3 regions of the Streptomyces sp. NPDC127100 genome follow, and region 3 is predicted to be linked to each of the others. Evidence: riboswitches for the same ligand, from Rfam matches in the RefSeq annotation. Region 3 holds a riboswitch; each other region holds the start of a gene.

Region 1 (9,521 bases), on a different contig from region 3:
GGGGCGGGCGCGTGCGGCACGCCCCGGGCGGCGCCGGCCACCGGGGCGGGGAACGCCGGGCCGGAGGGCGCCGGACCGGTCGGTGCCGTGCCCCAGGACGCCGGATCGGTGGACATCGGACCCGAGGACGCGGAGCCGGTGGGCGCGGGAGCGGCGGATGCCCGGTCGGCCGGCGCCGGACCGGCAGGAGCAACGGGGGCCGGAGCGTAGGGGCCGGGAGCGCTGGGCGGTGTCGGGGCGCCGGGCGCGTACGGACCGGCCCGATGAGCCGCGGACGCGGGACCGGCGGGAGCGGCCGGGTCCGCCGCCGTACCGCCGGCCGCGGGCGCCGCGTCCATCCGGGGCGGTGGACCGAACACCCCCGTCGGCGGCCCCACCGTACCCGGCGCCGTGGGCACGGCGGGTTCGGGCAGGGCGCGCGGCACGAACGTGGGCACGGACGCACGGGACGCCGTCCGCTGCGGCTCCGCGGCCGCCGGCCCGTCGGCAACCGGGGCGGCCGGGGCCGGGGCGCCCGCGGGGACTTCGCCGGTGGGGACCGCCGGGGCCTGCCGGACCGCGGGGCCCGCCGAGGCCGGCTCGGACGCCGGCACCCCCGGGGCCTCGGGCACCGCCGGGGCGACTGCCACCGCCTCCGGGGCCACCGGCGTGCGCGGAGTCGGTACCGGCTTGCCGGCGAGGTGGCTGGAGCCGTCGGGGTCGACCCGGAGCCGTACGACGCAGCCGATGCGCTCGTCGTGGATCGTGGCGAGGACGGGCCTGCCCCCGGCCAGGGCGAAACGGTGGAGGCGGTTCAGGACGGCGTGCCGGATCTCCTCGCCGGGCGCGGCGACGACCAGGACGCCGTCGACCGAGGCGCCGCACGCGTCACCGCCGGCCTCCGGCACGCGGACGTCGATCGGCGTCTCCACGGAAGCGAGCGGGCGCTCGGCGCGTAGCTGGGCCCGCTGCTCGTCGCGGCCGAGTCGAGACATCTTCCCCCCACTCCTAGGCGGCTTCCGTCGGCGGTTTCGCTTCCCTGCCGTCCAGAGCCTGTCATGCCTGTCGTTCATCTGCCGTCGAGTCTCTCCGCTCACCCGCGATTCTGGCGTCACCGCGGTGTCACAGGCTCGTTCCAGGAGGTCACGGAGGTGCGGTGGGCCGTGTCGGACACCGCCGGCGGCGCCGCCCGAGCGGGCGTCCCGCGCACCGCCCGGCACCACCCTGGACAAACTCATGCACGCGCATATACTGCACGTGCTGGTAATTCGCGCACGCCGATCACTTGGAGGGACCCATGAGCCGCCGCTTCCTCTTCCTGCTGGGCAGCAGCCGCCCCGACGGCAACACCGAACTGCTGGCCCGCCGTGCCGCCGAGCAGCTGCCCGCGAGCACCGAGCAGCGCTGGATCAGCCTGGCCGAGCACCCGTTGCCCGAGTTCGAGGACCTGCGGCACGACAGCGACCACACCCGGCCCACCACGGGGAACACGGGCCTGCTGCTCGACGCCACGCTCGCCGCGACCGACCTCGTGATCGCCTCGCCGCTGTACTGGTACTCGCTGTCCGCCCCGGTCAAGCGCTACCTCGACCACTGGTCCGGCTGGCTGCGCACCCCCGGCCTCGACTTCAAGGCGACCCTGGCCGGACGCACCCTGTGGGGCGTCACCGCGCTGGCCCACGAGGAGCCGGAGGTCGCCGACCCGCTGATCGGCAGCCTGAACAACTCGGCGGCGTACATGGGCATGCGGTTCGGCGGGGTCCTGCTCGGCAACGGCAGCAGGCCCGGCGACGTCCTGCGGGACACCGACGCGCTGTCCCGCGCCAAGACCTTCTTCGCCCAGGAGCCGCCACTCGCCCGTTTCCCCTACGAGCGGACGGACGCGCCGGCTACGAGGTGATGTCCTTCGCCGTGAACCGGGCCCAGGCGGCCGAGCCGAACACCGCCGCGTACAGGGCCTGGAGGCCGAGGTTCTTCACCAGGTCGTCCCAGTAGACCGGCTCGCGCATCAGGTCGGCGAAGGACAGCCAGTAGTGCGAGAAGAAGTAGGGCTGGAGCGCGTGGAGCTGGGGGATCTGGTCGAGGATCTGGACGGTGATCAGCAGCCCGACCGTGGTCGCCATCGCCGCGATGCCGCTCGTGGTCAGCGTCGAGACGAACAGGCCGAGCGCCGCCACGCCGACGAGCGAGGCGGCCACGACCAGGGCGATCAGCAGGGCCCGCCAGAGTCCCTCGGCATACGTGATGTGGGTGCCGGAGATGGTGGTCAGGTCACCGAGCGGGAACAGCAGGGCCCCGACCGCGAGCGCCGAGACGGCGACCACGAGGGTGGCCGCGAGGCAGAAGGCGATCACCGTCACGTACTTGGTGAGCAGCAGGCGGGTGCGCCCGGCCGGGGCGACCAGGAGGTAGCGCAGCGTGCCCGCGCTCGCCTCGCCCGCGATCGCGTCACCGGCGACGACTCCGACGGCCATGGGCAGGAAGAACGGGAGCGTCGCGGCCAGCGCGGTGAAGACCAGGAACAGTCCGTTGTTGCTGATCTGCGAGATGAACGCCGGTCCGTCGCCCCCGCCGCCCCGGCCTCCGCCGCCGAACGACGAGCCGTCGCCCGTCTCGATCCTCACGGCGATCCCCACCAGGACCGGCACCGCGGCCAGCACGCCCAGCAGGGCGAGGGTGCGCCAGCGCCGGAAGGTGGTCAGCAGCTCGCTGCGCAGCAGTCCGAGGGTCCACAGGCGGCGCGGCGCGCGCACGACGCCCGCGTCCACGTCCACGTCCGTGCTCCCGCCCACCGCTCCGTCGGGCCGTGCCGCCCCGGCCGGTGACGCCTCAGCCCGCGACATCGAAGCCCTCCCCCGTCAGCGCCACGAACGCGTCCTCCAGGGAGGCCCGTTCCACTCCGAACCCGCGGACGCGCACGCCGGCCGCGACCAGCGCGGCGTTCAGGTCGGCGAGGTCGCCGCCCGGCGGCTCCGCCGTCACCCGGTCCTCGGCGACGGCCACGTCCCCGGCGCCCCGCTCCTTCAGCACCCGTGCCGCCTCTCCCGTGTCCGGCGTGGTCACCACCAGCCGGCCGCGCGCCCCGGCCGCCAGGTCGGCCACCGCGCCCTGCGTGATCAGCCGGCCCCGCGCCATCACCGCGGCGTGCGTGCACACCTGCTCGATCTCGTCCAGCAGGTGGGAGGAGAGGAAGACGGTCGTGCCGTCGGAGGCCAGCTCGCGCACGAGGGTGCGGATCTCGCGCATGCCCTGGGGGTCGAGCCCGTTGGTGGGCTCGTCCAGCACCAGCAGGCGGCGCGGCTGGAGCAGCGCCGCCGCCAGGCCGAGGCGCTGCTTCATGCCGAGCGAGTACGCCTTCGCCTTCTTGCCCGCGGCGGCCGCGAGGCCCACCCGGTCCAGCGCCGCCCCGACGCGCTCGCGCCGGGTGCGCGGGTCGGTGGTGGGGTCGGCGGCGTCGTAGCGCAGGAGGTTGTCGCGGCCGGAGAGGAAGCCGTACAGGGCGGGGCCCTCGATGAGGGCGCCGACCTGGGGCAGTACGGCACGGGCAGCGCGCGGCACGGGCCGGCCCAGCACCCGTGCCGTGCCCGAGGTCGGCTCGATCAGGCCCATCAGCATGCGGATGGTGGTGGTCTTGCCGGAGCCGTTGGGGCCGAGGAAGCCGAAGACGCTGCCCGCCGGGACGGTCAGGTCCAGGCCGTCGACGGCGAGTTGCCCGCCGCGGTAGCGCTTGGTGAGCGCCCGGGTGGCGATGACGGCGTCACCCGCGCTCCCCCGGTCCGGACGCTCCGGCTCCGCGGCGGACGGCTCACCCATCGGCTCCCTCTCCTCGTCGTACGGGTACGGACCGTGGCGTCCGGTCCTACTTCGCGGCGTCGGCCGCCTTCACCAGCGCGTCCTTGGTGACCGCGCCGGCGTAGACCTTGCCGTCGTCCGTGATCAGGGCGTTGACCAGGCGGGTCTTGAAGACCGTGCCCGAACCGAAGTCGCCCTTGACCTGGTCGCCGAAGGAGCCCAGGAAGCCGCCCAGGTCGCCACCCGCGGAGGCCGTGGGCAGACCCTGGCCGCCGGTGTCGAAGGCGGCGACCGAGTTCCAGCCCTCGCCGATGACCTTCAGGCCGTCCAGGCCCCCGGCGAGGTCGCCGCCGGGCCCCCGGCCCCGCTCGGGCGCCTCGGCCGCCGTGTCGCCCTCGGTGACCTTCGCGCCCTTGGGCGGGGTGAAGTCGAAGGTCGACGCGTCCGGCTTCGCGAAGCTGACCTGGGTGAAGCCGGCGTCCACGACGGCGGCGCCGCCGCTGGACGGGGTGAGCGTGAACTTCAGCGGCATGCCGGTCCTGGCGTCCACGGCCACGCTGATCGCTCCGACCGTGGAACCGGACTGCCTGGGCTTGATCACCAGCCGGTAGGCGTCCCGGCCGGCCACCTGCGCGGTGCCGTCGACGGTGACAGAGGTGGTGTCGTCGACCGCCTTCAGCGCCTGCTCGGTGAAGTCCTTCGGGGTGGCCGGCGCCTTCTCGGCGGGCCGCTCGGCGCCCGCCGCGGCGGTGGAGTGGTAGACCTCGTTGGACCTGCTGTCGTAGCCCCAGACGTCCTTGCCGTCGTGGATCAGGCTGTACTCGGCGGCGTCCTCCAGCAGGGACAGCTTCTGCCGGTCGGGGCCGTCGGCCGCGACGCGCAGCGTGTGGGTGCCGGTCACCAGCCCGGTGAGCTTGGTGGACGGGTCCGCGGCGGAGCCGTCGTCGCCCGCGCCCTCCCCCGGGCCGCCGGACATGCCGGACATCAGGCCGCTCTCCAGGCCGCCGAGGTCCGGCAGGCCCAGGTCGGTGCTGATCCGCACCGTGCCGGACAGCTGCTGGACGTCCGACCGGGCGATCCTCTCGATGAGCTGCTGGGCCGTCACCTCCGGCAGGTCCGGGTCGCCGGAGTCGGCGAGCGCGGGGACGAGCCCGATCGTGGCGGCCGCCACGCCCATCACCGCGACCGGGACGACGTACCGCGCGGCCCTGCGCCGTCCGGTGCGCGGTTCCTCGCGCTCCCCGGCGGTCGTGCTGTCGTCGGAATCGATCGGTGCCATGTGTGCCCTACCTCCGTCGTCGGCGGCGGCTGTCTCGCGACCTCGCACTGTTCACCCGTGAGCCGCCATTCTCACCCGAATCGGTGAGGAGTGGTGTTTTTCCGTGGTGTCCATCTGACCAAATCGGTCAGGAAGAAGCGTCAGACCTCGGGCTCAACTCCGCGTACTCCTGCGGGATGACACGGAGGAGCGGCATCTCCCCCGGCCCGTAGGGGGCAGGGGCGCCACGCCGGGAGGGCGCGGGGAACGGCCGGGCGGGGTCAGCCGGCCCGGTGCACCACCGCGTCGCACAGCTCGATCAGCGCGGCCTTCGCGTCGCACTCCCGCAGCGGGGCCAGCGCCGCCCGGGCGTCCTTCGCGTACCGGACGGTGTCCCGCCGGGCCTGCTCGAGCGCGGGGTGGGCGCGCAGCAGGCGCAGCGCCTCGGCGTGCCGTGCGTCGTCGCTCAGGTCGGAGTCGAGCAGCTCGCACAGGGCGACGTCCTCGGCCAGCCCCAGCCGGGCCGCCCGCTCGCGCAGCCGCAGCACCGGGAGGGTCGGGATGCCCTCGCGCAGGTCCGTGCCGGGCGTCTTGCCCGACTCGTGGGAGTCGGAGGCGATGTCCAGGACGTCGTCCGCGAGCTGGAAGGCGACGCCGAGCCGCTCGCCGTACTGGGTCAGCACGTCGACGACCGTCTCGTCGGCGCCGGACATCATCGCGCCGAACCGGCAGGAGACCGCCACCAGCGACCCCGTCTTGCCGCCCAGCACGTCCAGGTAGTGGTCGACCGGGTCCCGTCCGTCCTGCGGGCCGGCCGTCTCCAGGATCTGGCCGGTGACGAGCCGCTCGAACGCCAGGGCCTGCACCCGGACCGCCTCGGGCCCGAGGTCGGCGAGGATCTGGGAGGCGCGGGCGAACAGGAAGTCGCCGGTGAGGACCGCCACCGAGTTGTCCCAGCGGGTGTTCGCGCTGGGCACGCCGCGGCGCACGGCGGCCTCGTCCATCACGTCGTCGTGGTACAGCGTGGCGAGGTGGGTCAGCTCCACGACCACGGCCGAGGGCACGATGCCGGGCGCGTAGGGGTCGCCGAACCGGGAGGCGAGCATCACCAGCAGCGGCCGGAACCGCTTGCCGCCGGCCCGCACCAGGTGCTGGGCGGCCTCCGTGATGAACGGCACCTCACTCTTGGTTGCCTCAAGCAACCCTTCCTCGACGGCCGCCAATCCGGTCTGGACATCGGCTTCCAGAGCCTGGTCCCGCACGCTCAGCCCGAACGGCCCGACGACGGTCACGAGGGGTCTCCTGTCTGCTGGTGTCTACTGGCGATTACCTGGTTTGTCGATAGGTCGCTGCCACCACTCGAGTCAGCGTATCCGGTCACGTTTCGATCACCGCTAGCGCCCACCGTTACAGGCCGGTCGGTATTGGATCATGCGCGGTATGTTTTTGATCGGGCGATATGAGCAGATACCGCCCGATGCCACCAGAACGGCGCGAACCGGGACACGGCGCGCCGGAAACCGCCACCGAAGATCCCACCATTCCTCCCAACGGGCCGCACCCCGGGAACGTCACCCATTCGGCACCCTCCCGCCCTCCCCCCTCTCCGAACGGATGCCCGCGCAGCGCGCGCGGACACCGGGACGGACCACCGGCGGCGAGGTGCGACCGAGGGCGCGGAGCCCCGGCCCGGCCGCCCGTCCCGCGCCCGTCGGCGAAGCGACCCCCATCGGCGGCCGGTTGGCCACCAGTTGGCCCTAATGCCCGTTTTGCCGACCTTGTTGAGGCCCGTGAGTTGGCTCACGCCCCCGCGGTCCCCCGCGCCCGCGCCGCGAACCCCGCCACCCCTTTGCCCCGTAGGGGAGTTGACCCTTGGCAGTCGCAAAGGATCAAGCACCCCAAAACGCCCGGATCAAGGTCAAGAGGCACGTCGAGTGATTCCTGCACTTGTTCCGGACATGTGCTCTCGCATACGTTCCCGGCCTGTCGGGCGGACGCCGAATCCTGCCACCGCCCCGACGCACAGTCATCCACTCGACACACTCGCAGGCAGGAGCGGGGGACCCAGGTAAGTCGCCGCACCGGACACCACCGGAGCGGCTCGGGGTGAAGCCGTGCCCGTCAGGGCACGGCCGGGCACCTCCCCGCCCGAACCCGACAGCTCACCTCGCAGGCGTAGGAGAGGGACACACACATGCCTGCCAACGGTCAGAACCGTCACGCCCGCACCGCCCGCCTCGGCCGCAAGCTCGCCCTCGCCGGCGCCGGCGCCGCCGTCTTCGCCATGCCGCTCGTCGGGGCCGCCACCGCGTCCGCCGCCACGCCGGCCACCACGACCACCGCCGCCACCGCGGCGACCACGGCGTACCCGGACAACCTCGACGGCTGGATCCGCGAGTCGCTGGACATCATGGCCCAGCACGGAATCCCCGGGACGTACGACGGCATCCACCGCAACATCATGCGGGAGTCGTCCGGCAACCCGCTCGCCATCAACAACTGGGACATCAACGCCGTCAACGGCACCCCGTCCAAGGGCCTGCTCCAGGTGATCGACCCGACCTTCCAGGCGTACCACGTCGCCGGCACCTCCTGGGACTCGTACGACCCGGTCGCCAACATCACCGCCGCCTGCAACTACGCGGCCGACCGGTACGGCTCGATCGACAACGTCTTCAGCGCGTACTGAGCCGTACCCCGCACCCGGCCGTGACCCGGTCCCGTCGGCCTCCGACGGGACCGGGCCCTAGGGGGTGTGTGATGTCGTGATCACGCGGTGGTCACGAGGCCTCCGGGACAGGCCGAACCGCAGAAATCAGCCCAACCAGTAGTGCTCGACCTTGTCGAACCGTCTGGCGTGAAGGTCGTCGCGGCTGATCAACCAGCTGATGTCGCCGTCCATCCAGTCGTACTGGAGCGACTCCATGTTGAAGGTCGCGAGGTGCAACAGCGGTTGTCCGGGCAGCTCCCGCCATGCCCGGTCGTAGACCTCGTCGAACCGCTCCGGGGCGTCCCTGAGTTCGCGGACCGCCTCCTCCCGCAGGCGCTGGAACGCCTCTGTGCTCTTGTCCCAGCTGTGGTGGATGTTCCCCTGCACTCCCCGCAGCTTGTCGGTGCTGTTGTCCATGGCCGGTCTGACGCCGACCTTGGCGGCGTACTCCTCGACGGCGGCCTCCAGCCGAGCGTGCCACTCGGCTTCCTCCCCTTCCGGCTCACCCCAGATGCCCCCGTGGTCCTCGCCGATGAGCCAGGCGTGGGCGTCCCATGCGTCGTTGTGGGAGGCGACCATGGTCCAGCGGTCCAGCATCATGTGGGAGGACCCGAACTGCAGGTCCAGTTCGCTCGGGACGGGGGCCGGGCGCACGGTCGTCTTGGTCCCGGGCGGTATGTAGAGCGCCTTGCCGCCGCCAGCGTCCGACCAGGTGAACAGCAGGAGGTGCCCCTCCCGGGGCAGCCCGTCGTCGAACAGCGTGCGGGGCACCGCGGCGAGGTCGAAGGATGCGACGAAGATGTCGCCCACCTTCCACTCCATGTCCAGGGGCAGCGCCGGCGCCCCTCCGATGTGACCGATCACCCGGTCGCCGGGCCGGACGCTCTCCGGCGTCTTCTGCTTGAAGTACACGGCCGGCTCCATGCTCCACAGCAGGCGGGTGATGGCGTCGTCGGACACCCCGTGCCGCCGGGCGAAGGCCCGGAAGGCACTGCTGCGGGACGTCTGCCCCACGGGATCGCCGGAGGGGCCGACTGTGCTGTCCCAGTTGCTCACGAGTTCGCTTTCTGACGAGGGATCGGTGACCGGCACCGTGCGGGCGGAGCCCGATGCTGATCAACACGGTAGAGCACCCCTCCGACAACGCCCTCGTCGCCAACTGCCGGTGCCCCTAAGGCTGTCCACACGCCGCGTCACCCTCGGACCATCGTCGGCCTGAGGGTGGCGCGGCGCCGGCGACTCCTGGGGCCTGTGTGTTGTCGTGATTAGTTGCCGGGTTCTGAGCTCTTCGCGAGGTGGAAGCCGGTAGGACTGTGGTCGTGACGCGTAGGCAACTCACCGATGCTCAGTGGAAGTTCATCGAGCCGTATCTGCCGATCGGTAAGTACGGCCCGTATCCGGAGCGTTTGCGGGAACAGTTCGAGGGGGTGATCTGGCGGTTCCGCTCCAGCGGTCAGTGGCGGGAGATGCCTGCCGAGTTCGGCCCATGGGCCACCGTCTACGGACGTTTCCGCATCTGGCGAGACGCCGGTGTGTTCACCGCCCTGCTGGAAGGCCTGATCGCTCAGGCAGCCCGCGCGGAGCAAACAGATTTATCGCTGGTCAGCGTGGACTCCACTACGGTCCGTGCCCACCATGACGCCGCGGGGCTCCGCGTCAGCAAGCACCTCATGTCGGCCCTGGAGGAGGCTGCGCACAAGCAGGAGACAGCCCGGCAAAAAGGGGTGGTACGGAGGAACAGAACGGACAGGACGAGCGCCGGCGTATCCGGCGCCGACACAA
Region 2 (9,521 bases), on a different contig from region 3:
TGATAGCGATCGTCGCCAACAGCTTCGCGACCAGGTGGATAGCGACGGCCACCGCCGACCCCGGCGGCGCGGACACCCTGGGCGCCACGGTGATAGCGCCGGTCGTGGAGGAGTCCGCCAAGGCCGCGGCGGTGCTGCTGGTCTTCCTCTACCGCAGACGGCACTTCACCGGCATCATCGACGGCTTCGTCATAGCCGGTGTCACCGCCACGGGCTTCGCCTTCACCGAGAACATCCTCTACCTGGGCACCGCCTTCGGCACCGACCAGCTCACCGGCGACCGGGGCTTCGCCTCGGTGACCGCGGCGACCTTCTTCGTCCGGGTCGTCATGTCGCCCTTCGCCCACCCGCTGTTCACCGTGCTCACCGGCGTCGGCTTCGGCGCCGCCGCGCTCTCCCCCGGCCACCGGCGCCTGCGGCGCGTGCTGCTCCCCCTGTCCGGCCTGCTGCTCGCGATGGGCACGCACGCGCTGTGGAACGGCTCGGCCTCGCTCGGCGAGTACGGCTTCTTCGCCGTGTACGCCGCTTTCATGGTGCCGGCCTTCGGGCTGCTGACCTGGCTCGCGGTGTGGACCCGGCAGCGCGAACTGGGCGCCGTGCGGGCCGAGCTGCCCGTCTACGCCGTGGCCGGCTGGCTGACGCCGGCCGAGCCGTTCGCGCTCGGCTCGATGCGGGCGCGCCGCATCGCCCGGCAGTACGCCCGCCGTCACGCCGGGAAGCCCGCCGCGCGGACGGTGGCGGAGTACGCGGCGTACGCGACCTCGCTGGCGTCCCTGCGGCACCGGGGGCTCCGGGGCCGGGCGGGCGCCGACTACGTCGTACGGGAACGGGAGTTGCTGACCGAGCTGTGGCGTCGGCGGGAGGTGGCGCGCCCGGCACTGGACCACGCGGCCCGTGCCACGGCGCCGCCGCTCCCGGTGGCCGTGCCCCCGTGGCCGGCGTACGGGACTTACGGCGCGTACGGCGCGTACGGCGGCCACGCGGCGCACACGGCACCCGCCCCGTACGCCGCGTAGGCCCATGCCCCCGGCACCGCGTACCCGTACCGGTCGTAGCGGCGGCTGAGCGGTCCCCGGGCGGGTGCCTCAGGCGGACGCCTCCGTCAGCCCGCGCACCTCGGCCTCCGTCAGCTCCAGCTCCGCCACGCCCAGCAGCGCCGGAAGCTGCTCGACCGTCCGCGCGGAGGCGATCGGCGCGGCCACCGTCGGCCGGGCCGCCAGCCAGGCCAGGGCCACCGTGGCGACCGGCACGCCGTGGGCCTCGGCGATCTCGTCCAGGGCGGTGAGCACCCGCCGGCCGCGCTCGCTCTCCAGGTGCTTGGCGGCACCGCCCGCCCGGGGGCTGTCGACGGTCGTCCCGGGCCGGTACTTGCCCGTGAGGAAGCCGGCCGCGAGGGCGTAGTACGGCACGGCGGCGAGACCGGCCCGCTCGGCGACGTCGCGCAGCCCGCCCTCGTACGTGTCGCGCGAGACCAGGTTGTAGTGGGGCTGGAGGGCCACGTACCGGGCGAGGCCCTCGCGGTCGGAGAACTCCAGGGACGCCGAGAGCCGCTCGGCGGTGATGTTGGAGGCGGCGATGTACCGGACCTTGCCCGCGCGCACCAGTTCGTCGAGCGCGCCGATGATCTCCTCGACCGGCACCTCGGGCTTGTCGAAGTGGGTGTAGTAGAGGTCGATGTGGTCGGTGCCCAGGCGGCGCAGCGAGGCGTCGGCCGCGGCCTTGATGTTGGCGGCGGACAGGCCGGGGTACTCCGGGTGCTGGCTGACCTTGGTTGCGATGACGAGGTCGGCGCGGTTGCCGCGCGCCGCGAGCCACTTGCCGATGAGGGTCTCGGACTCGCCGCCGCTGTTGCCGTCGACCCACGCGGAGTAGGAGTCGGCGGTGTCGACGAAGTTGCCGCCGGCGGCGGTGTAGGCGTCGAGGACGGCGAAGGAGGTGTCCTGGTCGGCGGTCCAGCCGAAGACGTTGCCGCCCAGGGAGAGCGGGAAGACCTCGAGGTCGGAGGAGCCGAGCTTGCGCAGAGAAGTCATGTAGGGCGACAACAAGCGCCCCGGAACCGGTCATTCCAGCGCGACGCAAAGTTCGCGCAAACCGGCAGCCCTGACGTCGGGGGGTCGCCGTCAGGACTGCCGGGATCCGGAGGTGGGTGTCGTGGGCGCCGCTGACGGACGCCCCGGTCTCAGAGGCTGAGGCCCTTGCCCTGCAGCCAGGCCGCCGGGTCGACGCCGCCCTCGGCACCGCCGACGTGTACCTCGAAGTGGAGGTGCGGTCCGGTGACGTTGCCGGTGGCGCCCACGCGGCCGATGACGTCCCCGGTGCTGACCTTCTGGCCGACTCCGACGCTGATCGACGACTGGTGGCAGAACCACAGCTCGGTGCCGTCGTCCAGGGTCAGGATGGTGCGGTAGCCGTAGGAACCGGCCCAGCCCGCCTCGGTGATCGTGCCCGAGTGGACGGCCTTGACGAGGGTACCCGTGGGCGCGGCGAAGTCGAGGCCGGTGTGGTGGCCGGAGGACCACATGGAACCGGCCTGACCGAAGGTGGAGGTGATCGTGTACGAGGAGGTCGGCAGGGTGAACTGCTTGGCCAGCTCGGCGAGCCGCTCGGCCTCGGCCTTCTTCGCGGCCTCCTCCTCCGCCTTCTTCTTGGCGGCGGCGGCCTTGGCCTCGGCCTCCTTCTCCGCCTTGGCGGCGGCCTCGGCGGCCTGCTTCTCGGCGGCGGCCGCGGCCTCGGCGGCGGCCTTGTCCTCCACTTGGACCTGCTGCTGCTCGGCCTGCTGCATGATGCGCGCCCGCAGGACCTCACCGGCGTCGGTGGTGCCCTCGGCGGTGTCGCCGGCCGTCACGCCGATGCCGCTGAGCGGGGTGGCGGAGCCCTCGGGCTCCGGCTCGTCGTCGGAGATCAGCGAGCCGACGTTCGGCAGATCGGGCATCGAGATCGACACCGGCGGCTTGCCGGTCTGGGCGCTGGCCATGCCGCCCGCTCCGACGGCCGCGATGACGCCGACGCCGAGGACGGTGGAGCTGCGGGCGAGTCCGCCGCGCTGCTTGGCGACGCGGTGCCGGCCGCGCACGGGACGGATGGACTCCGCGGTGGGGTTCCACTCCTCCCAGGGGCCCTCTTCGGCGCGGTGGCCGTCGTAGCCGAAGGATGCGGTGTCGTGCGTGCTCGGCACGAACGGGGCCTCGGGGGCAGGCCGGTTGGACGCCACGTGGGCGTACTCCTTTCCTTCCTTCCGCCTACCGGGTTAGCTGACGGGTTCGGAGCAGGAAGGTCTCCTACGCGCGTATACGTGCCGTGTCTCCACGGCGGCATACGCCCGATTCACCCCAAGTGGTGGTTCCCCGGTTCCCTCACGGGATTCGGCGCGTGCGCACGGAGCCGCCTTCTGTGACGGCTGGGACGACCGCGCTGCGTTATCGAACGTTAATAGACGCGAGGCGCCGATTCCAAGCCGTTCCTCTTGATCGTTAAGGGATCGGGCCCGGACGTACACCCCATGAAGGGCCAAATGCGGTCCAGTTGACCGCCCCTCAGGCCGAAAGATCACCACACACGTTCCTGATGGTGTGTCAGTTGTTATGCGGAGGGCGCTCACTTCGTCACCCCCCGTGACTCTGTTCGATGTGGTCGTCCGGCTCAGTGCCGGTGCACGGCGAGCAGGGCCATGTCGTCCGCCATGCCGCCCCCGGAGTGCCGTCGCACCTCGTCGGCGAGGGTGTCGAGCAGGTGCGCCGGGCGCCGGAAGACCCGGCCGGTCAGCCGGGCGTGGGGATCGTAGAAGCGGCCGTGGGCGTCGCGGGCCTCCGACAGCCCGTCGGTGTACAGCAGCAGCGTGGCACCGCCGGGGAAGCCGGTCGGCACCGCCCGGTCGGGCCACACCCCCAGCTCCCCCATCCCGAGCGGCAGTGCGGACTCCGTGGCCTGCACCGGGTGCACGGTGCCGTCGGGGTGCAGCAGCAGGGGCGGCGGATGGCCGCGGTTGACGACGCGGACGACCCCCTCGCCGTGCGGGAGTTCGGCGAGGACGGCGGTGGTGAACCCCTCGAAGGCGTCCAGCCCGTCGCGCCGGGCCCCCTCGCGCGCCAGCGCCCGCTCCAGCCGCTGCGCGACCGCCTCCAGCGTCGCCTCCTGCTCGGCGGCCTCCCGGAAGGCGCCGATCACCACGGCGACGGCGGCCACCGCGCCCATGCCCTTGCCGCGCACGTCGCCGACGATGAGCCGCACGCCGCGCGCGCTGTCCTGCACCGCGTACAGGTCGCCGCCGATGAAGGCGCCGGCCTGCGCCGCCTCGTAGCGGGCGGCGATCTCGAAGCCGCCGATCCGCCCGGCGGGCTCGGGCAGCACGGCGCGCTGGGCGGCCTCGGCGATCTCGCGGGCGGAGGCGAGCCGTTCGTCGGTGCGGCGGACGAAGGCGTTCACGAAGACGGCGAGGCCGGCGACCGTCGCGATGGTGATCAGCTCGGTGAGCGAGTCCACGTAGTGGATGACGCCCTTGCTCAGCTGGAGCCCGACGACGGCGGCGACCACGGCGAGGCCGGTGAGGGCGGTGCCGCGCCGCGAGTAGACGGGCGCCGCGACCAGGGGCGCGGCCGTGTAGAGGGGACCCGCGGTGAAGTACCGGGGGGTGAAGAGGTCGTACAGGATGGCCACGACGATGAGCAGGACGGGGAGCAGGCGCACGAGGGCCCGGCCGTACGGGGTCCGCCGCCGCTCCCGCGCGACGGGCGGCGCGGGCACCGGGCCGAGGCCGGGATCGGGCACGGGGTCGCCGGGCAGCCGACCCCCGGCCCCGGCATACGGGCCCTCGCCGTCCACCTCACCTGGCCGCACCACTCGTCTCCCGCCGCCCCTGCACGTCCACGCCGCTTGCCGTCCCGTCCTCCAGGTTTCCCGGAGGAGGGGCGGGGAGCGAGCCGTGCGGGCCGGCCGGGTGACGGAGGCGGACACACCGAAGGCCGGAATCCTTGAGGATTCCGGCCTTCGGCCTTGAGTAGCGGGGACAGGATTTGAACCTGCGACCTCTGGGTTATGAGCCCAGCGAGCTACCGAGCTGCTCCACCCCGCGTCGTTGTGTCACCAGTGTACGTCATGTCGGGGGTGGAACGCACACGCGTTCCTCAGTGGCCCGCCAGGTGACGGTTCGGGCCCTTCGCCGCCGCCTCGAACTCCGGCAGCAGGACGACGACGGCGCCCCCGTCGGTGAGCACCCCGCTGCCGTCGGCGCCCGACACGAAGGTGTCCGGCTCGCTCCAGGCCGTGACCACGCGGCGCACCCCGGCGTCGAGGATCAGCCGGGCGCAGGGGGCCGGCCGGGAGGAACGGCGGGCGCACGGTTCCAGGCTGCTGTACACCGTCGCGGTCGCGAGCCGCGGATCGGACGGGTCGACCTTGGCGAGGGCGGCCTCCTCGGCGTGCACGACCGGGTCCCCGCCCTCCCGGGAATGGCCGCGCGCGAGCTCCGTGCCGTCGGCGGCGACGACCACGGCACCCACGCTGAACGCCGTGCCGGACGGCGGGCACAGCTCGGCCAGCTCGCAGGCGAGCGCCAGCCAGTGCCGGTCGGCGGCGGACACCCGGCCGGCGGAGCCCGGGGCGGTCGGCCGGTACCGCATGAGCACGACGTCCTCGATCCGCCGCGTCTCCACCAGCCTGAGCCGCCCGCGCTGGTAGTCGCCGGGCCCGAACAGCCGGGGGGCCTCCGGGTCCCCGACGAACACCGGGGCGAGGACGAGCTGCAGCTCGTCGGCGAGCCCCTGCCGCACCAGGCTGCTGTGTACGGTCCCCCCGCCCTCCACCATCAGCCGCCGCACACCCCGCCGGTCGTGCAGGTACTCCAGCGCCGCGCGCCATTCGAGCGTGTCCCCGAGCGGCACGACGTCGGCGGCGATGCCGAGCGCGTGGGCCCGCCGGGCGCCCTCGTCGGTGGTCAGCAGGACCTTGTCCCCGCCGGTGTGCCAGAAGGCCGCCGCCGGGTCCAGCTCGCCCGACCCGCTGACCGTGACCTTCAGCGGGTACTCCGGCTTCCCCGCGGCGACCCGGGCGGCCCGTCGCCCGGACGCGTTGACCAGCAGCCGCGGGTTGTCGGCCCGGATCGTGCCGGCGCCGACCAGGATCGCGTCGACGGACGCCCGCACCTCGTCGACCCGGTCGAAGTCGGCCGGGGAGGACAGCAGGAGCCGCTCGGGACCGGTGTCGTCCAGGTAGCCGTCGAGTGACACGGCGGCGGAGAGCAGGACGTACGGGAGGGACATGGGCGTACTCCGGTGAGGGCGGGCGGACGGGCTTGCGGGAGCGTGGCCGCGTGCCCGCCTGGGGCGCCGGTACGGGCGACTGCTACGGCTTGGGCCTTGAGCGTCCGGCCCATCTGCCAGGTGGGAGGCCTTCTTCGACGATAGCTGCCCTTCAGCGCTGGACTGGTTCATGGTGCGGCTCATGAGCACGCTCCCGGATCGCCGGCCATGGATCGTCCGCCGCCTTCTCGCGTCCGTCCCACCTCTTTTCTGGGCGCGATTCGCCTGAGTACCCGTACTCAGACGCGCTGGTGGCCGACACTGATGTCCGGTGAGATGACAGGTCATTACCGTACGGACCCGACCACCATCATCAAGCGGTCGTATCGACGTACACGTCCACTCGACAGCGCACAACAGGGGGGCCACTCATGGCATGGGACGAATGGGAGCGGTTAAAGGCCGCAGCGGCCGAACGCAACAGCGCACAGATGCAGCTGAACCAGCTACCTGCTGAGCAGAGCGGCGGCACGGGCGACCTCATCTCGAACAAACCGGCCTGGACCAAGAGCGGCACGGACATCGGCTCGCTGCGTGAGGACATCAGCAAGGCCACAGCAAAACTCGAGGACGGCCAAACCGGACTCGGCAGCGACACCGGCTGCCTGACCGCTGCCGCCCAGAAGGACGTCTACGACTCCTGGGATACCTACGTCACCAAGGTCAGCGGGCGCTGCGGGAAGCTCTCGGGTCTGCTGGTGAAGGCGGGCAACGACCAACTGAAGACGGACCAGTCGGTCGAAGCCGAGATCACCAAGCTCGTGGTGGCGTACGCGGACACGTCGGCTGTCGGTGGCCAGGACAAGGGGCGGTGACCGGACGCCATGGACCTCGCGACGTTCAAGGCGCTCAAACCGACCGAGTACTCCGAAGCGGCAGACGGTTACCGCAGCACCGCCGACATGGCGAGCGCGGTCAAGGACCGCATCGACAACCAGATAGCAGTGGCCATGAGGAACCAGCTGAAGGGCAAGGCCGCCACCGCGGCGGGCACGCAGCTGGGTGGACTGAGCCAGAACTTCCACTACATACAGACGCAGTGCGGCCTCATCAGCACCGCTCTCGAAGCGTTCTCCTACGAGATGGAAGCGGCCAAGCGAAAACTCGATACAGCCCTGGAGAACGCCAAGGCGGCCAACCTCACCGTGAACTCCGACGGATCGGTCTCCTACCCGCCCGGTGGCGCGAAAGGCGAGGACGGCAAGACCCCCGACGGCGGCACGGTGAACGGCCTGACGGACAGCACCGCCTCCGCCGTCGGTCGGCAGGCGGCCAACTTCGACCCCAACCCCCACCACCGCCTCGCCCAGGACTGCGCCGACCTGATCGCCACCGCCCTCAAGGAGGCGACCGAGGCGGACGGGAAATGGGCACCCAAGCTCCGGGCACTCAAGGCGGACGACGACCTCACCGTCTCCGACGCGGACTGGTCCGACGCCCACTCGGACATGGCCGGTGTGCGCGAGGCGGGCAAGAAGTACCTCGACACCCTGCCGCAGCCCCCGAAGGAGGGCAGCGCCGAGGACAACGCGGAGTGGTGGAAATCGCTCAGCCCCGAAGAGCAGAGCGCATGGATTTCTGCCAATCCCAAAACCGTGGGAGAACTGAACGGGCTTCCGTCCGCAATCCGAGACGAGGCCAACCGGATCGTTTTTGATGAGACGCGTGCACAACTTCGCATGGAGTTGAACTCGATACCCAAGCCTCCCGCCAACGAATGGACTTGGATCACCTCAGGTCCCTACCCGTCCAAGGTGCACACCGACGAATGGATGGACTGGCACAGAGAGTACGGGGATCGCTCCAAGCAGCTGAACCAGACCCTGAAAGGCATGGGCTACATCCAAGACCGCTTTGACAGGACCGGCGTAAGGGGCCTGCCCGAGGCATACCTGCTCGGATTCGATCCCAAAGGGCTCGGCGACGGCAAGGTCATCATCGCCAATGGAAATCCGGACACGGCCGACCATGTGGCTGTCTATGTGCCTGGAACGTACGCCGGCCTCGAGAAGATCGGGGAAGGCGGAGATCACGGGGACATCGGCCGCGGGGAGAAACTGTGGACAGAGAGCAGTGCGCTCTCACCGGGCCAGAACATTTCCACGATCACCTGGCTCGACTACAACGCTCCAGATAATATCGTCCCCCAAGCGACCAGCGGAAAATATGCCGAAGAAGGTGGTCCGCGCCTGTACGACTTCCTCCAAGGAAATAGGGAAGCCCACGAGAACGCGTCAGGAAGCACCGCCCACACCACGGTTATCGGTCACAGTTATGGAAGCACGGTTGTCGGCGTATCGGCACAGACCGGAAGCTGGAAGGATCCTGAGGCCGTCGACGACTACATCTTCGCAGGGAGCCCTGGCGTCCAAGCGGACCATGCAGCCGACCTGGGGGCAGGGGCGGATCACGTGTGGGCGATGGGTGGGCCAGGGGACGATCAGGTCGTCCGCCAGGGTGGTCGCCTGATGGGGCTTGGCGACAACCTGACTATTCCCACCGACGAATCGTTCGGCGGGAACATCATGAAAAGCGACTCAGATGGACACAGTGGATTCTGGGACGAAAGTTCTCAGAGTCTACGAAACCAGGCCGCCGTAATATCGGGCAAGTACCATAGGGTTGAACTTGAATAGGCGATTTCCGGAACTTCTGTATATCTTCGTGGCCAGCATTCTTCTGGCCGCTTGTTCACAGGGAAGTGAGTCGGCCGACATGGAAGTGCGCGACGAAGAAGCCGTCAAGACACAGGTTGAGCAGGCATCCAGCAGGATTTTGGAAATAATGGCACTCAACGGAAAGGTGACGGACACCGGCGCCATGACCATTCGGTGTTCGGATTACGAATCGGATGAGAATGTCTACCGTGCCCGCCATCCGTGGAGTGTGTACCAGGTCCCCGTATCCGACATGGAAAAGGCTATGGACCGCCTCCGTGACGGACTTCCGGAGAAGGGCTGGAAGATCGTGAAGGACGGCGTGGACGACAGCCCCGCCAAGAGCCCGCAGATCGTCGCCGAGTCCAAAGGACAGGAGTACGCCGTTGATGTGCGACTGCTCGATGAACGAAAGTACGGCGACGACCCCTCACTTCTTGAGGTAACGGTCCAGTCAGCCTGCTATCGAGCCAAGTAGCCGTTCTCATCCCACATCGGCGCAGCATCAACGGCTCCTCCGCCGTCATGCATTGCCGCACAGCCGTCGCCTCGGCGGGACTGGCTGGGGCCT
Region 3 (9,521 bases):
CACCATCGCGAGCAGCGCCGCCCGGCCGGTCAGGCGGGAGCGGCGGGCCTGGCGCTTCGTCTGCGAGCGATAGACCCGGGCCGCGGTCTGTTCCCCGATGATCCGGATCCTGGTCGCGGTGGAGAAACGGTCCCGGTCCTTCACCGCCATGTCTCCGCCTCCGCCTTCATGGTCGCTGTACGCGTACGTCCCCGCACACGGTACGGGACCGAGTACGGGGACGTACGTACGACGCTGCCCGCAGGGGGTGACGCTCAGCCCCTGCCGTGCCGGCTAGTTCGCGGAGCGGAACCGCGGGAAGGCGCTGCGGCCGGCGTACACCGCGGCGTCGTCGAGGATCTCCTCGATGCGCAGCAGCTGGTTGTACTTGGCGACGCGCTCGGAGCGGGCCGGGGCGCCGGTCTTGATCTGGCCGCAGTTGGTCGCGACGGCCAGGTCGGCGATGGTGACGTCCTCGGTCTCGCCGGAGCGGTGGGACATCATGCACTTGAAGCCGTTGCGCTGGGCCAGCTCCACGGCGTCCAGGGTCTCGGTCAGCGAGCCGATCTGGTTGACCTTGACCAGCAGGGCGTTGGCGGCGCCGTCCTCGATGCCGCGGGCCAGGCGCTCGGGGTTGGTGACGAACAGGTCGTCGCCGACGAGCTGGACCTTGTCACCGAGCTTGTCGGTGATGGTCTTCCAGCCCTCCCAGTCGTCCTCGAACAGCGGGTCCTCGATGGAGACCAGCGGGTACGCCTCGACCAGCTCGGCGTAGTACTCGGTCATCTCGGCGGCCGAGCGCTCCTTGCCCTCGAAGGTGTAGGAGCCGTCCTTGTAGAACTCGGACGCGGCCACGTCGAGCGCGAGCGCGATCTGCTCGCCCGGGGTGTAGCCGGCCTCCTTGATGGCCTCGAGGATGAGGTCGAGGGCCTCGCGGTTGGAGCCGAGGTTCGGGGCGAAGCCGCCCTCGTCGCCGAGGCCGGTGGCCAGGCCCTTGCCCTTCAGCACCTTCTTGAGGGTGTGGTAGACCTCGGTGCCCCAGCGCAGCGCCTCGGAGAAGGACTCCGCGCCGATCGGGGCGATCATGAACTCCTGGATGTCCACGTTGGAGTCGGCGTGCGAGCCGCCGTTCAGGATGTTCATCATCGGCACCGGCAGCAGGTGCGCGTTCGGGCCGCCCAGGTAGCGGAACAGCGGCAGGTCGCTGGCCTCGGAGGCGGCGTGCGCGACGGCGAGGGAGACGCCGAGGATGGCGTTGGCGCCCAGCGAGCCCTTGTTGTCGGTGGCGTCCAGGTCGAACATGGCCTGGTCGATCAGGCGCTGCTCGGTGGCGTCGTAGCCGACCAGCTCCGGGCCGATCTGCTCGATGACGGCGAGGACGGCCTTCTCGACACCCTTGCCCTGGTAGCGGTTGGGGTCGCCGTCACGGAGCTCGATGGCCTCGAAGGCACCGGTGGAGGCGCCGGACGGAACGGCGGCACGCCCCGTGCTGCCGTCGTCGAGGCCGACCTCGACCTCGACCGTGGGGTTGCCTCGGGAGTCCAGGATTTCCCGGGCTACGACGACGTCGATGGACGGCACGAGCATCTCCTTCTTCAATGTGACGCTTCGGTGTGACGCGGGTCCGCAGGACCGCAGCGGCTCTGCGGGACGAGCCTAACCGGCTCCGGGCGATCGGCCAGCCGGTCGCCCACCCGATGGACAGAACCGAGAGTAAATTGTTTCCGAACGGAACAAAGGCGGTTCACGGAAACTGGGCCCGCCCGGACCGTCCCCCGGCTCCGCGGGCGTGAAAAAACCCGCCCCGGTGCGTACGGGGGAACACGCACCGGGGCGGGAGCAGGGGCGGGCCGCCGCCTACTTGAGGTGCAGCTGCTGGCCCGGGTAGATGAGGTCGGCCTCGTCGACGATGTCGTCGTTCAGGTCGAACAGCTTCGCCCAGCCGCCCTTGACGTGGTGCTCCGCGGCGATCGAGCTGAGCGTGTCGCCCTTGACGACCTTGTACTCGCCGTCACCCTTCTCGACCTTCTTGCCGGTCGGGGTGGTGACGGTCTTCTTCTCGGCCTTCGGCTCGGCCTGCTTCTCGGCGGCCGGACGCTCCGAGGAGCGGGAGGCCTTCTGCTCGGTGGAGCGCTCGGCCGTGGAGCCGCTGGAGGACTGCGAGGAGCCGCTGTCCTGGCTCTCGGCGGAGCCACCGGTGTACGCGGCGCTCGACAGGCCGGTGCCGCAGACCGGCCAGGCACCCTTGCCCTGGCTCGCGAGCACCTTCTCGGCGACCGCTATCTGCTGCGCCTTGCTCGCCTGGTCGGCGGTCGAGGCGTACTGCGTGCCGCCGTAGGCGGCCCAGGTGGACGCCGAGAACTGCAGACCGCCGTAGTAACCGTTGCCGGTGTTGATGGACCAATTGCCGCCGGACTCGCACTGGGCGACGGTGTCCCACTCGGAGGCGGTGGCGGCGGAGGCGTTGCCGGCCGCCATCAGCGGGGCGGCGACGGCCGCACCGGTGACACCGGCGACGGCGATGACCCGGGTGGCCTTGAACGGACGACGGTGCTTGCCCTTGCCGGAAAACAGCATGGTTGATCCCCTCACCGACGCCTGCGAGGTGAGCTGTCGGGTTCGGGCCGGTTGAGTTGCCCGGCCGGGTCCCTCACGGGACTCGGCTCCACCCCTAGCCGCTCCGGCCGAACTGCCCGGTGCGGCACTTACCTTGGGTCCCCCGCTCCTGCCTGCGGCGCTTGACGCGACGACTGTTCCCGTACCGCCGCTGGCAGGATTCGGCGTTGCGACGGCCGGGGCCCGCGATGGCGAGCGGTCACGACCGTAGACACGCGCTCCGCGGATTTTCAAAGACGATCACGGCTTCTGAGACCTATATCTCACGTGATCCAAAACGGACATACAGCCGCGAACCATGACGCGAACTACCGCTGGTTTTCGCCCGGTTCGCCCACGACCGTGAGCGTCTGACCGGGCAGGATGTGGTCCGGGTCGGCACCCACGACGTCCTTGTTGCCGTCGTACAGGGAGCGCCATCCGCCGCTGAGGTCAAGGGAGTCGGCGATGCCCCACAGACTGTCCCCGGAACGGACGGTGTACGAACCGTCCGTGAGACCGCGGGCGGCGTCCTCGCCGCGCGAGGCGTGCCGCCCGGACGACTCCGCGGCGCGGCCGTCCGCCGCGCCCTCCTCGGCGCTGCCGCCGCGATGCCGGCCGGTCGAGGACTCGTCGGTACCGGTGCCCGCCGAAGCGGCGCCGCTCTGCCCCGACTTGTCCGACTCGTCACCGCTCGATGCGGTGGCGTCCACCCCACCGGACCCCCGCGCGCCACCGGCCGCCGGAGCGCCGGACGCGGAGGACGTGTCGGACTTGGCCGTTTCGTCCCCCGCGCTCGACGCGACGTCAGGCGTGGCCGACGCGGACGGCGACGAGGGCTGGGACTGGGACCGGGACGGAGAGGGAGTCGCCGAAGCGGACGATTCAGGGGCGGACTTGGTGGAATCGGTCAGACCGGACGAGCCGGACGCGCCCGATCCGTCCGTTCCGTCCTTGCGCGTCGACGCCCCGTCATCCGAGCCCCGGGTGCCGTCGGTCACGCTGCCCGAGTCGTTGCCCAGACCCGCGAGCAGGCCGCAGGTCGGCCAGGCGGCGATGCCCTGGTCCGCGAGCACCTTCTCGGCGACGGCGATCTGCTGCGAACGGCTCGCCTGGTCGGCGCTCGACGCGTAGCCCAGGCCGCCGTACCGCTCCCAGACGTCCTGGGAGAGCTGGAGGCCGCCGTAGTACCCGTTGCCACCGTTCTGGCTCCAGGCGCCGCCCGTCTCGCACTCGGCGACCCGGTCCCAGTTCGTTCCGTCGGCCGCGTGGGCGCCGGTGGCCCCCAGCAGCGGGATCGCGATGGCGGAGCCGGTCACTCCTGCAGCGACGACCAGGGCGGGAGCCTGGCGGGGGCGACGGTGACGACCGTTCCCGGAGAGCATGCGACGACCTTTCACGAGACAGCGGGGACGGCGCGGCGAGTGAGGCTCGGCGCCACGCTGATCCGTGAAGGTATAGGCAGATGATCGCTTGTCACAAGTTCATGCCGCGCAGATCACGTGAAGATCACAGAGTTGAGCGCGTGTCATGTTTGCGGTGGCGACGGACTGCTCCCGGGCCGCGGCGGGACCGGTGTGAACGACACCGGGAGGGTACGCAGTCCCCGCATGATGAGCCCGCCGCGCCACCGCAGATCGGCCGGATCCGCGGCGAGGGCCAGGTCCGGAAGGCGGGTGAGGAGTGTGGCGAGCGCGGTCTGCCCCTCGAGCCGGGCGAGCGGCGCGCCGAGGCAGTAGTGGATGCCGTGTCCGTACCCGAGGTGCTGGCTGTCCCGGCGGGAGAGGTCGAGGGTGTCCGGGTCCGTGAACCGCTTCGGATCCCGGTCGGCGGCGGCCAGGACGACGAGGACGGGATCGCCGGCGGCGATCTCCTGCCCGCCGATGGTGAGCGCCCGGGTGGCGAAGCGCCAGGTGGCCAGCTCCACCGGACCGTCGTAGCGGAGCAGCTCCTCGACGCCGGTCTCCAGCAGGCCGCGGTCGCCGGCGGCAAGGGAGTGCTGCAGCCGGGCCCGCTCACCGGGGTGGGTGAGCAGGGCGTACGTGCCGTTGCCGACCAGGTTGACCGTGGTCTCGAATCCGGCGAACAAAAGGATGAAGGCCATCGCCGCGGCCTCGTTCTCGGTGAGGTGCTCGCCGTGGTCGGAGGAGCGGATGAGACCGGAGATGAGGTCCTCGCCGGGGCCCGGCTCGGCCGGCAGCGCGGCGCGCTTGCGGTGGATGAGATCGGCCAGGTAGCCCCGCATCTTCTTCACCGAGCGGGCGACACCGCCCCGGGGACCGCCGCCGTGACGGATCATCATGCCCGCCCAGTCCCGGAAGTCGTCCTGGTCCTCGCGGGGGACGCCGAGCAGGTCGCAGATGGCGTAGATGGGCAGCGGGAAGGCGAACTCGTGGATGAGGTCGGCGGAGCCGGTGGCTGCGAACCGGTCGATCAGGCCGTCGGCGAGCTCCTGCACCCGCGGCGCGAACTCGGCGACGCGCCGGGGCGTGAACGCCTTGCTGACCAGTCGGCGCAGCCTGGTGTGGTCCGGCGGGTCGATGTTGAGCAGATGCGTCATCAGCTCGGCCTTGCGCTCGCCCGGAATGCCGGTCTTCCCCTTTGCGTGCGCGGGCTCGTCGTGGTGTGCCGGGTTCTTGGACAGCCGCTGGTCGGCGAGGGCCTGCCGGGCGTCGGCGTACCGGGTGACCAGCCACGCCTCCACGCCGCTGGGCAGCGTCGTCCGGTGCACCGGAGCATGCTCGCGCAGCCAGGCGTACGCCGGGTAGGGATTACTGGCGAACTCCCAGGTGAACAGCTCGGGAGCCGGACCGCCGGGGTCGGTGCGGCCGGTCACCCCTCGACCTCCCTGATCGCGTCCCGGTACGTCCGGGCCGCCGCCCTCAGGGCCGCCTCCGGGTCCGTGCCCTCGGACTCGGCGCGGGCGGCCAGGGCCAGGAGGTCGTAACCGACGCCCTCGCCCGTGGGGAGCGGCACCCGGAGGCCCGCCGTGCGGACCCGGGAGGCCAGCTTGGCGGCGAGGGCCAGGCCGGGCTGGCCGAGGGGGACGCCCTCGGTGACCGAGGTGCGCCGCTTCTCCACCGCCTTGGTGCGCAGCCAGTGCTCCCGGACCTCCTCCGGCGTGGTCGCCGTCTCGTCGCCGAAGACGTGCGGGTGGCGGTGGATGAGCTTGGTGACGATGGTGGCCGCGACGTCGTCCACGGAGAACGGCGCCTCGGGGTCCTCCTCGGCGATCCGGGCGTGGAAGACGACCTGGAGGAGGACGTCGCCCAGTTCCTCGCGCAGTTCGTCGCGGTCGCCGTCCTCGATGGCCTCGACGAGTTCGTAGGCCTCCTCGATGGCGTACTTGGCCAGGCCCTGGTGGGTCCGCTGCGAGGACCAGGGGCATTCCACGCGGATGCGGTCCATGACCTGGACGAGGTCCAGCAGGCGGGCGCCCGGCAGGTCGTAGGAGGCGGGGAGCAGTTCCAGCTCGGGCATGGCGACGCGGCCGGAGCCGGCCAGGCGGGCCAGGCCGTCGGTGAGGGCGGGCTCGCCCTCACCGGTCGCGACGACGACCACCGTGCGGCCGCCCTCGCAGGCGCCGACCAGCTCCTCCGCCGCCGGGGACGCCTCGTCGACCCGGACGCCCGCCTCGCGCAGGTACGGCAGCTGCGGGTGCGCGGCGTCGGCGCACAGCACGCGGTCGGCCGTGCGCAGCGCCTGCCAGGCGGGCCAGGACAGCAGGCCGGGGGCGACGCGGTGGCTGGTGGTGAGCAGGACGATGCGGCCCGGGCCGGAGCCGGTACCGGGAGCGGGGTCGGCGCTGGTTGCGTTCACGGTCCGAACGTAACGCACGGCGCCGGCCGGCCCGTGAGCCGTCCGGCGCGAGGCGGTCCCCGGCGGGAGCGCTACGCCGGCTGGTTCCCGGCCTCCGCGACCTCCCGCACCCACGGTGCCGTCGCGTCGACGCGGCTGCTCTTCTGGACGTCCCAGGTGCCGTAGCGCGGGTTGAGGTCGATGTCGAGCTGCTTGGACGCCTTGGACAGGGCCTGCCAGAACTCGGGGCGGCTGGTGTCGGTGCCGAGGTGCTCGGCGAGCTTCTGGGCCTCGAGCTGGAGGCGGAGGTTCTCCTCGAGGCGCTCGGGGGCGACGCCGTACTGCTGGAGCCAGACGGTCTCCAGCTCCTTGGCGCCCCCGGCCTGCTGCTCCAGCCCGGTGCGCATCTGCTGGACCTCCTTGCGGGTGACGGTCACGCCCGCGTCCTGGGCGGCGCGGTGCAGGACCCGGTCGAGGACCATGCCGTGCAGGGTGTCGCGGGTGAGGGTGCCGCTGCGGGCGACGACCTGCTGGTACTGGGTCTCGTCCGGGACGGCGGCCCGCTGCGCCTCGCGTACCTCGTCGACCCGGTTCTCCAGCTGGGCGACGGTGATCCGCTGGTCGCCGACGACGGCGGCCGCGCCGGGATGCGCGTCGTTCCCGCAGGCGGTGAGCAGGGGTGCCGCGGCGGCGATCGCTGCGGTGAGGAGGAGCGCGGTGCGACGGCGGCGGTGCAAGGAAACCTCCCGAGGAGATTGTGCGACGGTGCACAAAGTCTTGCGATGATCGATGGTAGGCAGTGGCCCGGCTTTGGCCAACCCATTCGACCAACGATTCACGGGGACTTCGGGCACCGCCGCGCCGCCGGCGTGATCCGGACGACAGGCCCTAGCCGCGTACCTGGCCGAGCCACTCGAGGGTGCGGCGGATCTCGGCCGCGAGGGGGTGTCCGGGGCCGTGGACGCGGTCCACGTCGTGCAGGAGCCGGGCCAGTGTCTCGTGGGCGGCGGCGCGGTCGCCGAGGGCGAGGAGCAGGTGGCCGATGCGGCGGCGGACGTCGTGGGCGAGGTCGGGGTCGCCGGCGACGTACTGGTTCTCGTAGTACGGCAGCAGGGCGCGGTACTCGGCGAGGGCGGCGGCCGGTTCGCCGAGCTGCTCCAGGCACTGGGCGGCGTCGTAGCGGTGGCGCAGGGACTGCGGGTCGGCCTGACCGGCCTCGGCGGCGCGTTCGTCGGCGAGGCGGCGCAGTTCGGGCAGGGCGCGGCGGTACTGGCCGTCGTCCATGAGGGTGGCGGCGTACTGCTTGCGCAGGGTGCGGACGACCGGGGAGCGTTCGCCGTGCTGTTCGGCGGCGGCGGGCAGGATCGCGCCAAGGATGTCGACGGCCTGGGTGATGCGGCCCTCGCCGAGGAGGCGTTTGACGTCGTCGACGGCGCGGGCGACGTCGGGCTTGCCGGCCTCGGCGACGGGGGGTGCCGGGGCGGGCTGGGGTGCGGGGGTGCGGGCGCGGTCGGGCCAGGGGGCGTGCGGGCGCACGAAGGGGCGGGTGGGGTCGAGGGGGCCGCCGGTGGGCATGCCGCGCGCGGGCAGCAGCAGGGCCAGGTGTTCGTAGACCTCCTGGGCGGAGGCGGGGCGGTGCTGCGGGTCCTTGGCGAGCAGGCGCAGGACGAGTGCTTCGAGGGCCTCGGGGACCTCGGGGCGGACGCGGCGCACGGGCAGCGGCGGTTCGTACAGGTGCCGGTGGAGGACGCCGAGCGCGGTGGAGCCGGCGAAGGGGACGTCGCCGCTGAGCAGTTCGTGCAGGAGGACGCCGAGTGCGTACAGGTCGGTGTAGGGGCCGACGGCGCCGCCCATCGCCTGTTCGGGGGCCATGTAGGCGGGCGAGCCTATGGGGGTGCCGGTGTGGGTGAGGCGGGTGGTGTCGGCGTCCATGACGGAGGCGACGCCGAGGTCGAGGACGGTGACGGTGCCGTCCTGCTTCACCATCACATTGCGCGGCTTGAGGTCGCGGTGGACGATCGGCACGGCGTGCACGGCGCTGAGGACGGCGCAGAGCTGGGCGGCGACGGCGACGGCCCACTGCCAGGGGTAGGGGTCGTGCTCGGCGAGGTGGTCGGAGAGGTCGGCGCCGTCGACGTACTGCATGACGAGGAAGAGTTCCTCGCCCTCGCTGCCCGCGTCGTGCACGGTGACCAGACCCGGATGGTCGACCTGTGCGGTCACCCGGCATTCGCGCACGAACCGGCGCCGCAGTTCGTCGGCCTCCTGGCCGGCGACCTTGTCGGGGCGCAGCAGCTTCACGGCGACGCGCCGGTCGAGCCGCTGGTCGTAGGCCGTCCAGACCTGTCCCATGCCGCCCTGTCCGATGAGCGTGGACAGCTCGTAGCGGCCGGCGACGACCCGTCCCGTCGTCACGGTCACCGCGGGCCCTCGTGGTCGCCGTTGCCGTCGTGCCTGCGGAGGTAGTCGCTGAGCTCGTCGAGTTCGGCGCGGACCTGGTCGATGCGGGCGGGGGCGGGGGTGTGCGGGGGCGGGGTCCGGGCCGGCGGAGGCGTCGGTATGTGGGCCGGCGCCGGCGGCATCGGGGGCGGGGTGTGGAGGGGGTGCGGTGCGACCGGCCGGTGGGCCGTCTGCGGGGCGGTGGTGGCGGTGTAGGGCGCCGCCGGGGGCTGCGGGTAGCCGTATCCCGGTACGGGCCGCGGCGGGTGGCCGGCCCCGTAGCGGAGCTGGTGGAAGTGGCGGACGTCGGCCGCCAGGTAGTACGCCAGGGCGGCCACGAGTGTGCCGAACAGCAGGGCCATGCCCGTCCAGCCGCCGGCGGTGTGGATCTCGTCGCCGGGCTCGGTGCCGATGAGGACGAGTGCGAGGGCGTCGGCGGCGAGCGAGGCCACGAACAGGCCCCAGTCCAGGCCCTTGCGCGTGACGATCGCGAGGCGCAGCAGCATCGTCCAGGCCAGCAGGCCGATGGTGAGGACGGAGAGGGCCACGAACAGCACGCGCAGGAAGACCAGCCAGCCCGTCCGGGGTGGCTGCTTCGACGGCTGCTGGTAGCCGTGGCCATGCATGGCTGCTCCTGGTACCTGGGACGTGGACCGACGTTGTCGGCATCGAGCGTATAGGCCGACGAGGACAACCGGCCCCGGGTTGTA

The links. A riboswitch is a leader RNA that binds a small molecule or an ion and turns the genes downstream of it on or off. The one in region 3 is predicted to bind cyclic di-AMP.
Region 1: it holds a riboswitch for cyclic di-AMP, as region 3 does, so the genes downstream of both, ACFWJB_RS05170 (transglycosylase SLT domain-containing protein) here and ACFWJB_RS17885 (transglycosylase family protein) in region 3, are expected to answer to the same signal.
Region 2: it holds a riboswitch for cyclic di-AMP, as region 3 does, so the genes downstream of both, ACFWJB_RS33535 (M23 family metallopeptidase) here and ACFWJB_RS17885 (transglycosylase family protein) in region 3, are expected to answer to the same signal.

What each region holds. Positions count from the first base shown of each region.
Region 1 is NZ_JBHXFL010000003.1:91,509-101,029, reverse strand. Features, by position in the region: gene ACFWJB_RS05200 (tetratricopeptide repeat protein) at 1-974, opposite strand, end outside; gene ACFWJB_RS05195 (flavodoxin family protein) at 1,277-1,879, shown strand; gene ACFWJB_RS05190 (ABC transporter permease) at 1,869-2,822, opposite strand; gene ACFWJB_RS05185 (ATP-binding cassette domain-containing protein) at 2,809-3,792, opposite strand; gene ACFWJB_RS05180 (outer membrane lipoprotein carrier protein LolA) at 3,839-5,050, opposite strand; gene ACFWJB_RS05175 (polyprenyl synthetase family protein) at 5,311-6,321, opposite strand; cyclic di-AMP (ydaO/yuaA leader) riboswitch at 7,055-7,220, shown strand; gene ACFWJB_RS05170 (transglycosylase SLT domain-containing protein) at 7,224-7,718, shown strand; gene ACFWJB_RS05165 (DUF1963 domain-containing protein) at 7,845-8,795, opposite strand; partial or broken gene ACFWJB_RS05160 (IS5 family transposase) at 9,059-9,521, shown strand, end outside.
Region 2 is NZ_JBHXFL010000066.1:6,760-16,280, reverse strand. Features, by position in the region: gene ACFWJB_RS33545 (PrsW family intramembrane metalloprotease) at 1-1,016, shown strand, start outside; gene ACFWJB_RS33540 (aldo/keto reductase) at 1,086-2,030, opposite strand; gene ACFWJB_RS33535 (M23 family metallopeptidase) at 2,180-3,211, opposite strand; cyclic di-AMP (ydaO/yuaA leader) riboswitch at 3,223-3,378, opposite strand; gene ACFWJB_RS33530 (PP2C family protein-serine/threonine phosphatase) at 3,640-4,833, opposite strand; tRNA gene ACFWJB_RS33525 (tRNA-Met) at 4,995-5,068, opposite strand; gene ACFWJB_RS33520 (dihydrofolate reductase family protein) at 5,121-6,254, opposite strand; gene ACFWJB_RS33515 (hypothetical protein) at 6,665-7,108, shown strand; gene ACFWJB_RS33510 (alpha/beta hydrolase) at 7,118-8,929, shown strand; gene ACFWJB_RS33505 (hypothetical protein) at 8,958-9,428, shown strand.
Region 3 is NZ_JBHXFL010000017.1:15,050-24,570, reverse strand. Features, by position in the region: gene ACFWJB_RS17895 (septum formation initiator family protein) at 1-150, opposite strand, end outside; gene eno (phosphopyruvate hydratase) at 274-1,560, opposite strand; gene ACFWJB_RS17885 (transglycosylase family protein) at 1,837-2,556, opposite strand; cyclic di-AMP (ydaO/yuaA leader) riboswitch at 2,560-2,726, opposite strand; gene ACFWJB_RS17880 (transglycosylase family protein) at 2,904-3,959, opposite strand; gene ACFWJB_RS17875 (cytochrome P450) at 4,103-5,410, opposite strand; gene ACFWJB_RS17870 (nucleoside triphosphate pyrophosphohydrolase) at 5,407-6,393, opposite strand; gene ACFWJB_RS17865 (SurA N-terminal domain-containing protein) at 6,465-7,109, opposite strand; gene pkaE (serine/threonine protein kinase PkaE) at 7,261-8,751, opposite strand; gene ACFWJB_RS17855 (hypothetical protein) at 8,790-9,437, opposite strand.